2 regions of the Serpentinicella alkaliphila genome follow, and region 2 is predicted to be linked to the other one. Evidence: riboswitches for the same ligand, from Rfam matches in the RefSeq annotation. Region 2 holds a riboswitch; the other holds the start of a gene.
What was found. Region 2 has a riboswitch for cobalamin ahead of cobT (nicotinate-nucleotide--dimethylbenzimidazole phosphoribosyltransferase). Riboswitches for the same ligand answer to the same signal wherever they lie in the genome.
Positions count from the first base shown of each region.

Region 1: it holds a riboswitch for cobalamin, as region 2 does, so the genes downstream of both, HZR23_RS16230 (sirohydrochlorin chelatase) here and cobT (nicotinate-nucleotide--dimethylbenzimidazole phosphoribosyltransferase) in region 2, are expected to answer to the same signal.

Region 1 is NZ_CP058648.1:3,172,916-3,180,825, forward strand. It holds gene cobJ (precorrin-3B C(17)-methyltransferase) at 1-273, opposite strand, end outside; gene cbiG (cobalt-precorrin 5A hydrolase) at 266-1,300, opposite strand; gene cobM (precorrin-4 C(11)-methyltransferase) at 1,297-2,049, opposite strand; gene cobI (precorrin-2 C(20)-methyltransferase) at 2,051-2,746, opposite strand; gene cbiT (precorrin-6Y C5,15-methyltransferase (decarboxylating) subunit CbiT) at 2,764-3,342, opposite strand; gene cbiE (precorrin-6y C5,15-methyltransferase (decarboxylating) subunit CbiE) at 3,339-3,953, opposite strand; gene cbiD (cobalt-precorrin-5B (C(1))-methyltransferase CbiD) at 3,946-5,067, opposite strand; gene HZR23_RS16225 (precorrin-8X methylmutase) at 5,060-5,695, opposite strand; gene HZR23_RS16230 (sirohydrochlorin chelatase) at 5,701-6,054, opposite strand; cobalamin riboswitch at 6,318-6,507, opposite strand; gene xylB (xylulokinase) at 6,834-7,910, opposite strand, start outside.
Region 2 is NZ_CP058648.1:80,229-88,138, forward strand. It holds gene cbiB (adenosylcobinamide-phosphate synthase CbiB) at 1-708, opposite strand, end outside; gene HZR23_RS00560 (cobyric acid synthase) at 708-2,213, opposite strand; gene cobC (alpha-ribazole phosphatase) at 2,225-2,821, opposite strand; gene cobS (adenosylcobinamide-GDP ribazoletransferase) at 2,818-3,564, opposite strand; gene cobU (bifunctional adenosylcobinamide kinase/adenosylcobinamide-phosphate guanylyltransferase) at 3,590-4,150, opposite strand; gene cobT (nicotinate-nucleotide--dimethylbenzimidazole phosphoribosyltransferase) at 4,157-5,221, opposite strand; cobalamin riboswitch at 5,335-5,507, opposite strand; gene HZR23_RS00585 (DUF445 domain-containing protein) at 5,571-6,176, opposite strand; gene ytxC (putative sporulation protein YtxC) at 6,228-7,121, opposite strand; gene HZR23_RS00595 (RrF2 family transcriptional regulator) at 7,302-7,679, shown strand; gene HZR23_RS00600 (endonuclease III domain-containing protein) at 7,697-7,910, shown strand, end outside.

The sequences.
Region 1 (7,910 bases), 160 kb from region 2:
ACCAGCCATGCCGTATAGTAATGAATCCCCACTGCATAAAATTGCTGTCTTTCTACCATGCAATACCTCATCTATCGCAAGGCGGCACCGCTCTATCTCTTGTCCCATTCCCCGTTCAATAACTTTTTTATTATTACAGAGCTCCCTAACCTGATCTATGTAAACAGAATAGCCTACTAATACTTCACAGGCTTCAATACATTTGTATGCCCTTATAGTCATATTTTCTATACTTCCCGGTCCAATGCCTATTAAAAATAGCTTATTATTCATCTATTACCTCCACATTTTTCACCTCATAAACACTAACAGTAATACCACCTGCTTTTACCTTAGGTACTATTCTTTTACCATAGTTCGATGATATATATGCCGCTGGTTCACAAACGCTACCCACTCCAATAGTTTCTTTTACAAAAGTAGAATTTTCGAATCTATCTTCAACTTTCTTAATGTCCTCTCTGGATATAATATTCAAATTCACATTATAGTAATTTGAAAGCTGTATTATGGCTGGTTCCTTACCCTTTAAGTCAATCGTAGCTATCCCCTTAATTGCTACAGGAGATAAATTATTTTCATTAAATATACTTTCAACTGCTGCTATAAGTTTTTCAGGTTCTGTACCTTTTCTACAACCAACACCAATTACTAAGCACTTTTTAGTTAGCTTAACTATAGTTTTATTTTTTACTTCTATCGTAGGCTTTGCTTTGTTACCAATGTATATTATAGCGGAATTGGAACAGTCGCTTTTTTTACCATTATTTAAAATACCATATTCATCAATATATCCTACGGATTTACCATTAACCATACAAGCAGTTACTAGCTTTGCATTCTCATAATTATCTATGTGTAAGCTAAGCCTTTTAGCTAACATATCTACAGACTCAATGTTTCTGTTATCAGAGGCCGTTGTTATTATTGCTTGTCCACCGATGATTTCACCTATTTCTTCAGCGACTTTATTTGCACCTCCAATATGCCCAGAAACAAGACTAATGGCATATTTTCCAGAGTCATCGCATACAACTACTGCAGGATCTGTTAATTTAGAGTTAAGCCATGGTGCAATACTTCTTACGGCTATTCCACTGGACATTATCATTACTATCTCTTTATACTCCACAAAAACATATGCCATAAAATCCTTTAAATTCCCTTTTATCGGGTAGATATTTGGAGTACCAGAGTTAATATATTTTTCCAGAGTATATAAATGACCTGAGGAAGCTTCCTGTATTTTAAGTCCCAGTCTTAACCCATCCTCTGTAATTGATAATATGGCCCTCTTCATTTTGTTCCACTCCTATACATATGTGTAAAACAAGCATCATATAGCTTCGACATTTCATACTCAGAGTTTAGAAAATCACCTACTAATATTTGAGCAAATCTATCTATATTTTCAGCCTTAACCTTATCGGCTATATCCTTAAGTGTTCCTCTTAAAATTTTTTCATCAGGCCAAGTTGCCTTATAGACAACTGCCACTGGTGTCTCTTCACTGTAGCCTACTTTAAGTTGCTCTACTACCCCTTCTATATCCTGAATAGAAAGAAAAATAGACATAGATGCCCTATGCTTTGATAATTCATCTAACCTTCCACCTTCAGACTTTCCTGTTCGTCCCTCAAGCCTAGTTATTATTACTGTTTGGCTTACCCCTGGTAAAGTAAACTCTGCTTTTACTCGAGACGCAGCTGCTAAAAATGAACTAACCCCGGGTATTATTTCATAAGGTATGTTTCTTCTATCAAGCTCATCCATTTGCTCCTTTATAGTTCCGTAAATAGATGGATCACCAGTATGTAGCCTAGCTAAAGTCTTCCCTTTATTATGACTTTCTTGCATTACCTCTATCACTTGATTGAAGTCCATTGAGGCACTATCATAAATTTCTACATCGGATTTGCAGTAATCTAATAGTTTCTTACTTACTAATGAACCTGCATAAATTACTACATCAACCACCTGAAGTCTTTTCATGCCCTTCACCGTAATAAGCTCCTCATCACCGGGGCCAGCCCCTATAAAATATACCATTTTAATACTCCTTCCGACTAATTACTATGGATAAATACTGTTTACCTTTCTTTAAATGCTCTTCTATACTATGCACTACTTCACAACCTTCTAATCCGCACCTTTTTACCATAACACTGTTATCTATGAGCCCTTTTTCATTTAATATATTTATTAGCTTTTCACTATGGTTAAAAACCTTCAGAAAGGCTTGTCCTCCACTAACATCAATAGCTCTATTAATAAGCTCTTCATCTGCAGTGGCTGGTATAATTGATAGTATCTCTTCTCCAGTTACCAAGGGTTTATTTAACAGAGCTGCTGATGCACAAAAGGATGTAATTCCCGGTATAGTTTCCACTTCTACCTCTGAGTCCAAATTCTTTAAAATATAGCTATATGTACTGTATACAGATGGATCTCCGAGGGTGATAAAGCCAATATCCTTTCCATCCGCAGCATAGGACTCCACTACTCTAGCAGCCTTTTTGCCCACTTCATACATTATTTCCGTATTATTTACCATTGGAAACTCCATATATATAATCTCTGCCCTAGGATTTATAAAATCTTTAGCTATTTCATATGCAATACTTCCGTTACTTTTCTTAGCCTCAGGGATAATTAATAAATCTATATTTTCTAATACCCTCACTGCTTTTAAAGTTAATAGTTCCTTATCTCCAGGACCCACTCCTATACCATAAAACTTACTCAATCAATTCCCCCCCCCGTTCATTTTAGAGCACTTATTATATAAATTGGATTTTGTGCCTTCATCATCCAACCAGGGACAGTAGCAGCTTTAGATATATTGACATTTATGCACTCAATATCTTTAAATCCCTTTTCTGATAAAATCTTTAAAAGATTGTATGTACTTTCTAATAAAATAGTATTTGCTACAACTATTCCACCTGTTTTAAGATGTTTATGTACATAGTCCACTATTTCAACTATATTTTTACTACCCCCACCTATAAAAATCCTATCAAAGGCAGTAGTTGGTAAAGCCTCTGGGGCTTCTCCCTTTATAATATTCACATTATTTAGCTGAAATCGTTCAACATTCTTATTTACTAACTCAATAGCCTCTTCATTACTATCTATACTGTATACTAATCCATTCGGACAAAGTAGGCCCATCTCCACAGTAACACTACCTGTACCACACCCTATATCTAGCACTACTAAATCTTCAGTTAATTTTAGTTTACTTAAAGATATTACCCTAACTTCCGTTTTTGTTATTGGTACATTACCTGTAATAAAGTATTCCTCAGGTATACCTGGTGTTCTATAATTCCAACTCATCTTTCTATCACCACCACACATAAGTCACTAAATTCCATACTTTTTATTGTTTCAGGACTTGAAATAGTAATTCTTTCATCATCATATGAAAGATTTTCTCCAATTATCATCCTCATATTGCAATACCCGTTTTCCAACAGGTTTGTGGCAATTACAGAAGGGGTATTCTTTTTATCGGTGAGAAATAAAACACCTTCCCTTTTATTGAAATCTATGTCATCAAATATTCTTCCATGAAGACTAAGTAACTCGAAATTTTTCCAGCTCTTTTTTAGTTTCGAAAATAGATATTGAAAAGAGCTTATTCCAGGTATGACAGTTAACTCTGATTCATCAAATTTACTAATAAAGGCATCTAAAAAACTGTAGAAACCTGGATCACCTGAAACTGCAATACATACTTTTTTAAATGTTCTCAAATATTCTACTTTTTCGATCATATCCTTTATTCCGGAATCAAACTCTAATACTTCCTTACCTAAATGCTCAAAAGTTTTGAGGTTTCTTTTACCTGCTACTATTAGATCGCAGTCCTCTATTGCTTTCAAAGCTATTGGTGTAACTAATTCTAACGCTCCAGGTCCAATGCCCACTATAGTAATACTATTCATGAGCTAACACCTCCATAATACTATCGACTTTATTACTTTTTGCAAGTAACTTTTTCATTGAAAACATGGCAACTCCAATACTTAAAGAGCCAAAAACATACTCTTCACACCTTAATGCGCATTTGTCTACCAAAGTGATGTAAATATCTTCAAAATCTTCGCTTTCAATAATTTGTATTGCCTCCTCAGTTGTCCTACACTCCATTATTTGTACAAGTTTATGCTGTGGACATCCCATAATTCCAAGATATGCTACCAAGATTTCCATTCTAGTATCACTTACTCTACTGTGAGTATAAAATATACCCCCTGCAGGTTTGACTAATTTTCCGATATGTCCTGCTAATATAACTCGCTTAAAGCCCAGCTCACTACATTTCTCTAGAGCAAATCCAAGATAATTACTTATCTTTACGATCTTATCTTCTTTTATATTTAGCCATGTCTTAGAAAAAACTTCACCGTAATTTCCTGGCACTAGCACTATACTACTTAATCCCACTTCTTTTTTGTAATTTAATTCTAAAGCAAGAGTATCTTTAATGGCATCTTCTGACATAGGCTCCACAATACCCGTTGTTCCTAGTATAGAAAGGCCTCCCACTATTCCTAGCCTTGGATTAAATGTCTTCTTTGCCAGCTCTTCTCCAGCTGGTATTGAAAGCTCTATTTCAATACCAGTGCCCTTGGGTAAAACCTCTGAAACTTCCTTTTTTATCATAACCATAGGAATAGGATTTATAGCTGGACTACCTGGCTTTACTTGTAAGCCCGGCATAGTTACAATTCCTATTCCTTTTCCTGAGATTATTTTTATTTCCTTAGTTATTACTTTTCTTACTTTTGCATAAACATGTATTCCGTCTGTAATGTCTGGATCGTCTCCTGCGTCCTTAATAATATAGCAGGTTGCATATTCTTCTGTAATAACCGGGTCATTTACATCTAGTTTAAGCTTCCAGCCCTTTGGAGTATCAATTTCTACTTGTTCTAAAATTCTATCATTAAATAACATATATACCGCTGCCTTAGCCGCAGCTGCAGCACATGAGCCTGTAGTGAAGCCAGTCCTAAGTTTTTTACCATTTTTCATAACAAATTTACTATTATCCAAGGCTTTTATTTGCCTCCCTCAAAATAGCATTTACAATAGCTACTCCTATTGTACTTCCACCTTTTCTACCCCTAGTAATTATACAAGGTATTTCTGTATTCCATAGCTCATCCTTAGATTCAGCTGCTCCTACAAAGCCCACTGGAACTCCAACTACAGCTATAGGTTTAATTCTATTATTTTTATACAGCTCCATAATTCTATATAGGGCTGTTGGTGCATTGCCAATGATAAAAACGATATTTTCATTTAATTTTCCTGCGATGTCAACAGCTGCCATAGAACGGGTAATACCTTCAGTCTTCGATACGTCATAGGCCTCCTTACTGTCTACATAACATTCAATCTTTATTCCTAATTCATTAGATAGCTTTTTACTTATTCCTGCTTTAATCATATTAGTATCGCTAACTATTGTACAGCCTTCCTTAAAGGCTTTTAATAGCAATTGTTCAACCCCTAATTTAAACTCCAATAAGTGCACATATTCGAAATCAGCAGTCGTGTGAATTACCCTTTTAATTATATCTCCGCTCAATCCGATTACATTTTTGTCTCCTAAAAGCTCACTGATTATGTCAAAGCTCTTTTCCTCAATTAAATTAGGATTTTTAATATACTCAAACATATCCCTTACTCCTTAATAGAATTTACAACTATATTAATCAGCTCTTCTCTTACTCCTATTGGTTCTAACATTCTAAACATTATTCCAGGATGTTTTTGTTCTGCTTCCCCTATCATTTGAGGTATGTCTTCATTTATATGTACACCTGAAAATAGAAAGAGTGGATAAACCGTAATTTCAATAATCCCCATATCTTCCAGTTTTTTTATTACATCAAAGAAACCTGGTTCTGCAAGTTCCATAAATGCTCCTTCTACTACTAACTGTGTCTTCTCTCTAACCTTATCTACTACTTGTATAAACTGACTTTGAGCTTCCTTATTTCTGCTTCCGTGTCCTATAATAATTATTCCTTTCATGGCCATACTCCTTTATGAATTTATTAAATTACTTAATATTGCTCTTATTTCTATATCAAAACTATTGTACCAGAATGTGGATTGTATATACTACTACCATAGAATCTTGATTTACAGATTAATAGTTTTAGCGAAATCCTTGTAACTAAATACCTAGATGATAGACAAAATAAAAAACCTCTCGTCAAAAACTAGTCGAAAGGTTACAAATACGCAGAAGTAATCCTGTGTATAATGTCACCCCCTATCGCTCGTAGAGTTTAATTGGTGATATGGTTCAGGCAGGTCTTCTGGCTTAAGTTTCATTGTTCCCCAAACCTTCCCAGTTTCCCAGTGGCTTACTTGAAGAACTCTTCTATTACAGTGGCGTGACCGCGTGGGCTTATACCCATCTTCCCTTTTCACTGATTCATAACTTTTCTTATAATCAGCACCTGTCCATTTATTTAGTTTTAATACATTTTATTATATATTACTACTTGCTAAATATCAATTTATTATGTAGTTAAAATATCTTACTCAAATCTCTAGAATACAATACTTTCTTATATGTTATACCCATATTCTCATATAAATATTGATTTCTAGTTTAAATCGACTAACATAAGCTACAGAATACTAATTTATTAATTAGAAAAACTTACACTTTCAATTGTGTAAGTTTTTCGTTAGAAACTATTATACTTTAAATCATCTATAGGTGGTCTACAGATGTATTTATGATGAAAACTACTTGTTACTAAAACATATAAATAGTTTATTTTTTATCCTAAGTTATATTAATTGTTTAGTTGTTTAAATAACTCTTTTGTCGCAGGATATATTTTTCTAAATTTATCATACTTTTTGTTATATATTTCAGCATTTTTTGCATTAGGTGCAATGCTATCAGTTATATTAATGTATTTACTACAAGCTTCCTCTACTGTATTAAACAACCCAAACCCAACTGTAGCTAATATGGCTGCTCCATAAGCAGGACCATCATTAGTGTTTAGTTTATTTACTGTTACGTTTAGTACATCAGCAATTATTTCACACCAAAGTTCACTTCTCGCTCCACCGCCATTAATACTAATGCTATCAATTGCAATTCCCATTTCTTTTATTATTTCAAAGGTATCTCTAAGTGAAAAGGCTACACCTTCCAGTACTGCTCTAGTCATATGCTTTCTTTCATGAATCATATTAAGTCCAATAAAGGTCCCCCTGCAATTAGGATCGTTATGTGGTGTTCTTTCACCCATTAAATAAGGGAGATAAAATACATTGTCATCTACTTCAGCCTCTTTCGCTTCTTTTAGTAGTTCTTCATAGTTTTCCGTTTTAATTATAGTTTCTATCCACCACTTAAGAGATGCAGCCGCAGCAAGTGTTACTCCCATTAGATGATATTTTCCATTTGCATGACAGAAAGAATGTAGACTATTGTTTTCATCTACAAAGAATTGTTCATTTGACGTGAAAACAACACCTGAAGTACCAAGGGATAATGAACAGGAGCCTGGTTTAACTACTGCGCCACCTACAGCAGCAACAGCCTGATCTCCACCGCCAATCACAATTTTCACATCATCACGAAGTCCTAACTCAGCTGCTAGATCAGATTTTATATTAGCAACTACCTCATAAGATTCAAGTAGCTTTGGTAATTGGCTCTCTGAAACACCTAAGACCTCAAGCATTTCTAAAGACCATTTTCTATTTTTCACATCTAAATACAAAGTGCCAGATGCATCAGACATATCCGTTGCAAATATTCCTGACATTTTATATGCAATGTAATCCTTAGGAAGCATTATTTTCTTTACGGCTTTAAAATTCTCTGGCTCATTTTCCTTTAACCATAATACTTT
Region 2 (7,910 bases):
CCTTATTAGTATTTTCAAGCTTTGATCCATATTTAATCTTAGTATTACTGCTGCGATAACTAACATTATTCCTGTGATTCTGGCAGGAATAAAATTAGCTATATCATCTAGCTTTGCAGAAGCATAGCCTAAATATAAATACTTTTCATTTTTATACCCCACCATAGAATCTAAAGTATTAATTGCTTTATATGCTAAGGCTAAGGGTGCCCCGCCTATAAACATATAGAAGATTGGTGCCACTACCCCATCTGATGTGTTTTCTGCAATAGTTTCAATTACAGCCTTTGTAATTTGACTGCTATTCAAATGTGTTGTGTCCCTACCAACGATATAAGATAATAGCTTTCTCCCTAATAAAATATCTTTGTTTTTAAGGGCATTATATACTTTACTACTTTCTTCTTTTAAACATTTAGTAGCAATCGTAGTCCAAAGAAGTACTATATTTATGAGGTAAAACAGGTTAATATGAATATCCTTTACGAAAGCTAGTATAAAGTACGTAGTGAAATACGTGATTAAAACTGTTGTAAATGTAAGTATAACCCCCCCAGTCTTTAGCCCCAGAGGTGAAGAGGTTATCTTTCTAATAATATTTTCCATAAAACTTATAAGCTTACCAATTGCCCTAATTGGGTGAGGAAACCAATAGGGGTCACCAATAATTAGGTCGATGCCATAGGCAATCCAGTAAAAGGAAATCATTATAAAACTTCCTCCATAATAGCGTAAATAGCTTTAAGGTCAATATTTTCCCGTACTATCTTTGCTAAATTATCATATTGCTCTTCCTTATACTTTGAATAATCTAAAATTTCCTCATTAAACCTACTCTTGCCCCTAGACTCCCTTATTTTGTTTAATAAATTTCTAGTGAATTCAGTATTATCAAAAATACCATGAAAATACGTGCCAAATACGGTCCTATCCTTATTAACAGCACCATCATCTACTTCATAATAGTTTAATCCATTTCTCATATCTATTTTTATTAAAGGTAAATAATTCTGCTCAACTAATTCTGTTTTACCCATATGAATCTCATATCCTTTTATGTTACAATTAAAAACATTATCATATCCTTTAGATAAGGTTGTAGTTTTAGTCTGCCTAAAAGTTGTTTCAACAGGTAGTAATGAGAGACCTTCTACTTCTTTAATGGATGACTCTGCATTTAAAGGATCTTTAACTTTGTTTCCGAGCATTTGATATCCACCACAAACCCCAAAGACATAACTTCCATTGCTGTGTGCCTCCAAAATTTGTTTATCCATTCCCCTTTCCTTGAGTAAAATTAAATCATCAATTGTACTCTTACTACCAGGTAAAATAATCAAATCTGGATTACCTATGTCCTCATTTAGGTTTACAAATCTAAATTTAACATCCCTATGAAGTTTAAATGTATTAAAATCTGTAAAGTTAGAAATCCTAGGGAGCTTAATTACTACTACCTCTAAATCACCCTCTGGATTGCCATTATATTTATCCCAGTCCGTAGCACTGTCCTCATCCTCAAGGTTATGAGTAAAGTAGGGGATTACCCCTATTACGGGTATATTTACCAAGTCTTCAAGCATTTTAATACCCGGTTTTAGAAGCTCAAGGCTCCCTCTAAACTTATTAATTATAATACCCTTAATCAATTTTCTCTCTTCTTCTTCAAGTAGCATAATAGTACCGTATATAGAGGCAAATACCCCACCCCTATCAATATCTCCAATTAAAACAACAGGGGATTTAGTCATTTTAGCTACACCCATATTAACTATATCATCTTTTTTTAAGTTAATTTCCGCAGGACTGCCAGCACCCTCTATAACGACAATATCACTTTCCTTCAAAAGTTCATCAAAATTTGATTTTATCATTTCTTTTAACTTACTTTTGTATTTATAATACTCTGTAGCTTCCATATTCTCTTTTACTACACCTTCAACTATAATCTGGGATCTACAATCACTAGTAGGCTTAATCAAAATAGGATTCATTCTAAAGCTAGGAGCCTTTCTAGAGGCCTCAGCCTGCATTGCTTGAGCCCTGCCTATTTCATGGCCCTCATATGTAATATATGAGTTTAAGGACATGTTTTGAGATTTAAAGGGTGATACATTGTATCCGTCCTGAGTAAATATTCTACATAAAGCTGTTGTTATTATACTTTTTCCAACAGATGAAGCTGTACCTTGCAGCATAATGCTCTTTTTCATTCAGTTCACCTTTAGCCTTTACTATTTATTTTGCGAATAGTAACATTGGTGTCACTAATTTCAAACAAACTGTATGTCCCAGGGTCAAATGTAAAACTCCAAAACCCTCTATCTTCCATCTTTAGAAGAATTGAGGCTATAATTCTTAAACAACCCTGGTGTGATACAATAACTACTCTTTTATCCTTAAAACGTTCAATTATATGATTAAGTGAATTACTTACTCGGTTATATTGATTTAAGAAGCTCTCTCCCATAGGGGGAGCTACGTTTTTCCAATCATTTATCCATTCATTCCATTCATTTTCAAACTTAATGCTAATATCTTTATAATGAAGTCCTTCCCATAGACCGAAATTTATCTCCTTTAGTCCTTCATCTATAACCATGTCTCTAGTATTTAACCCACTTAAAAGCTTTGCCGTATCAATTGCTCTACTTAAAGGACTGGAAATGACAACGTCAAAATTGTTCTTAAATGTTTTACCTAATTCTTCTGCCTGAATAATCCCTCTACTATTCAACGGACAATCTGTGGACCCGTAATAAACCTTCGATTCATTTAATATTGTTTCACCGTGGCGGACTAAGTATAGATATGTTGTCATCCTATATACCCCCAAAGTACAACTATAACAAAGGAAAATATCAGTTCTACCACTTCATTAACTGCCCCTAGTAAATCGCCTGTTAATCCACCTAGCTTACTATTAAAATAATGACGTAATAAATATGCTACAATTATAGACACTAATAATGCTATGATTCCAATTAAATTTAGAACAACGAATACTAAAAAAATAGTAATAATTATTGATACACCGGCTCTATTTAAAGAGGTTTTACCTATAAACAAATCACCTAAGCCCTCTTCTCTGGCATAGGTTGAGCCATATAATATAATTGACATTGTAGCCCTTCCTATAACAGGTATTAAAATAATTGTAGGAATAATTATACTCTTTGGGGTAATATCTAATAAGGCAATCTTTAATAAGATTGTCAATATTAATGCAAGTACACCATTAGTCCCAATTCTACTATCACGCATGATTTCTAGCATCCGATCCTTTTTTCTAGCTGAAAACAAGGCATCACAGCTATCGGCTAAACCGTCTAAGTGCAGAGCCCCTGTAACTAATGCGTTGCTTATTACAATAGCTATTAAAGGCACCATTTCCTGAGCAACTTTTGATAAAAGGAAATATACTAGAGCATTAATAATTCCTATTATTAAACCTACAATTGGAAAGTAGGCAACCCCCTTTGGAAAATCTTCTTTACTTACACTTAACTCCAGATTAATTGGAATACGAGTTAAAAACTGAACCATTAAAATAAATATTTTCATAGGATGTTCCTCTCACAGAAAAGTCTTATTTTATTTTCATTGGAATACCAGATACCAATAAATATACCTCTTCTGCTTCTCTTGCTAAAAGCTGATTAATTTTTCCTGATATGTCTCTAAAGACTCTACCCAGCTTCGATTCAGGTACTAAGCCCCAACCTATTTCGTTAGTAACCATTATAATATTAATATCTCTCTTCTTAAGGAAGTTTAAGAGTTTACAAAATTCATCTATTATATACTCATTTATTTCCTTAATAATAGACTGTCCTATATTGTTTTCATCAAATGAAGGATAATCAAACATAAGGTTTGTTATCATAATTGTTACACAATCTAGTAATATCCCATCCTGCTTATTATCAATACTATCTATAACCTCATGCAAATCTTTATATACTTCATAGGTTGTCCAGCTAACAGGTCTAAACATTTTATGAACATCTATTCTTTCTCTCATTTCATCATCGTAGGGTATTGCCGTTGCAATGTATAAAATATTTTCTCCGATCTTTTTTGCTAGTTCTTCAGCAAATAAACTTTTGCCACTTCTTACTCCGCCGGTTACTAATATCACTTTTCCCATAATTACCTACCTTATATCTACTAAAAAATCGCTATCCATACTTAGTTCATCAAAAGTAGCCATTTCCTTAATAATAGCAGCTGCAGACTCTACTATATGAAACATTAATGGACAGCCTGTGCCTTCCCCTAATCTCATATTTAAATTAAGACTTGACTCTAATCCCAATGCATCCATTATATGTTTGTATGCTAACTCCTTCGAAAAGTGTGAAGGTATCATATATTCTTTAGTTAGAGGATTCATCCTATATGCAACTAGAGCTGCTGCAGATGAAATCACCCCATCAATTACAATAGGTAATCTATAATAGGCTGCACCTAAAAAACAACCTACAAGACCAGCAATATCTAGTCCCCCTACTTTCGAAAGAACGTCTATGGGGTCATTTTTATCCGGTTCATTTATTTCAAGTGCCTTCAATATAACCCTCTTCTTATTTTCTAAGCCTTCATCTGTCATACCAGCCCCTTTACCAACAGATTCATCTACATTAGAACCAGTCAAAGCCATTAGTATGGCACTCGAAGTAGTTGTATTACCTATTCCCATTTCACCAGTACCTAATAAGTTATACCCTCGGTTTTTTAATTCCTCAACAGTATCAAAGCCTACTTTAATAGCATTAATAGCTTCTTCCACCGTCATAGCAGGACCTTTGGTAATATTTTCAGTTCCAAGCTTTATTTTTTTGGAAATTAAGTCTTTGTGCTGTATATTACTACTTATTCCCATATCTATAACCTTAAAATCAGCCTTTGCCTGTCTTGATAGCACACTTATGCCTGCTAAACCTTTTAATATGTTAATTGTTTGTATAGCAGTTATTTCCTTGGGTGCTGTACTAACCCCTTCATCAACAACCCCATTATCTGCAGCCATAATAATAGTACATTTTTTTTCTACGCTATTGATAGTCTCACCAGTTATGCCAGCTATCTGTATTGCTATATCCTCTAATTTCCCTAAACTGCCAATAGGCTTGATTAGTGAATCCAATCTGGCAGAGGCTTTTATCTTAGCACTCTCATCCAGTGGCTTTATACCTTCTAAAATTTGATTTAAATTCATTTATACCTTCCTTTATTTTTAGACATAAAAAAACCGTACACTTGGGCACGGAAAATAAACGATTTTTGTTCTATAAAAAATCGATTCTATAATCCTCCTTTCCCACCGAAAGTAGTTATTAATTATGTATGGCAGGTTTCCTGGCTATGGATCATCTTTATACCCGGTCTTCTCAGTTTCCCAATGACTTTGGGTTAATCACCATTTACAGTAGCGGGGGCTGCAGTAGATTTGAACTACTTTCCCTTTTAACCTTTTGCAAGGCACCATATACTTTTATTTAGTTTCTATAATTACTATTAGAATAATTATAGTTTAAAAAATATATAAGTCAACAAAATATAATTAGCTATTGTAATAACATTACTATTAAACCTTGTATAATACCTATTATTCCGCCTAAAATTCCACCTAAAATTTCTATATGCTTTAATTCCTTTTTTGCAATTTGCAAAACAACATCTTCTAGTTTTTCCATTGAAAATTCATTCACCTTATCTTCGACAATTTTAGAAATATTAATCATAGAACCAGCATCCTGAACTATATTTTGCATAATTTCAGAAATAACTTTTTCCCCTTCTTGTTCAATAATTTCATCTATATAGTTTAAAATCAATCCAATAAATCCCGACGGAATTATACTTGGAATCTTTTTCTGTATTGTCTCCTTTATTTTAAATTTTATAATGGCCAATAAAGCAACTTTTTTGTCGCTTTCTAACATATGTATTAAAATGTCATTTACTGATAATAACTCTTGTTCCACTATATTACCAATACTTTTAGCTATTTCACCTTTTCTCTTTGGTATTAAACCGTGAATATCAAAATTTACAATAGGAATTCTAAATGGTTCATAGGGTTTAAACAATAGTTTTATTGCAATTAGGTTAGTAATCCATCCTATTATAGCTCCGATTAAGCACATTGTAATAATTATTAAGAAATCCAATTTTTTCACCCTTCTTTTGTATAAAAAACTCCAGTTATCACTGGAGTTTAATTAGTCTTTTTTAACATTTGATTTAATTATACACCAATCACAGTTATTACACAATTCTACCTTTTGATTAAAAATACGCTTAATCGTATTGATAATATACTTGAAATTATTATTACCAGTTTTGTGAATTATAATATTATTTGGTGCAATTGTTATTAGGGAACTTATTAATAAATCATCATAGCTTATATCATTTTCCTTCATTTCAGCTGCAATTAGTCTTAAATATTCATCATTTATCTCTTTTCCGTAATTATCAAACAAGCTGTAATTATTTTCTTCTTTCATATATATGTGTACAATGTCTACCTTTGGTTCCTGTATATCTACAAAGTACCTTAAAAGTTTAATAAATTCATTGTACTCTTTATCCATCAAAAAATCTTCGACTGCCTCATCAATAACAATCTTTAATTCCTCAACATAGTCCTTTAATCTAAAGGTAATAAACCCCTTTATATTTATTTTACTATTTGACTCGAAATAATTTACTAGTTCTTCTACGATTATAGATTTTTGTCCTAAAGCATCATTTTTGTCAATTTTTAATTTATTTACAGAATCTAATGCCCGTTGCAGTATTTCTTTTCTCTCATCTATGTTAAAATAATTGTATTCTTGATTAATAAGCTCTTTAATAATGTTTGGTTGTTCAATTGTTTTTATATATTCATAAATTCCTTCACTAGCAGTACGTTTAAAAAGACTAATAAAATCATTTATTGTATAATTGTTTATTGTTTTTCCATCCATTATATATATAATTGTGTTAGTGCTTGGTTCAAATTGATTCTCTATTAAAATGCCTTCATCGCTAAAGGTCTTAATATGTCTATTTATAGCTAATGTTAAGTCATTTGCATGTTTATCAGCAACAATAGTTACAATTTGCAACTTTTTCACTCCCTTCATTGTATTAGTAGTATATGTTTAATTATTAATCATATTCTAAATATAGCTATATTAAAAACTATTAAATTTTATAGATTGTACCGTCTTTTACCATAATATAAATATATTTTTAATTTTAAAAATCGAGGTGAAATTATGTCCGGAATTATCAATTTGTCGGAAATGGTAACATTAGGTCTTCATAGTATGGTATTAATTGCAAATAAAGAAAAACCACTGCTAAGCGTTAAAGAAATTGCATTTAGTACAAACTCATCTGAGTTTCATCTATCTAAGGTATTACAAATATTAGTGAAAAAAGGCTTTATAAAGTCAGTTAGAGGTCCAAAAGGTGGTTTTACATTAGCAATGGAACCTGAAAACATTTCCTTCTATGATATATATACTGCCCTAGAAGGACCTGTTAATATAAAAAAGTGCCCTATAAGTTGTAATAACTGTGCCTTTCAATCCTGTATTTTCGCAAATGTTTTAGAAAAATTAAATGATGAGCTTATACAGTTTTTACAAACACAAAAATTAAACGAATTTCTTCGTTAATGAATGCGAGGATCTATATGAACAATACAGAATTAACTTTAATGGAAATATACGATAAACTATTTAATTATTATGGGCCTCAAAACTGGTGGCCAGGAGATACTGACTTTGAAATTATGCTTGGGGCGATCCTAACTCAAAACACATCATGGGAAAACGTTGAGAAAGCTATACTAAATTTAAAGCCTTACTTAGACCCCTATAGCATTAGCAAAATGGATGAAAATATTC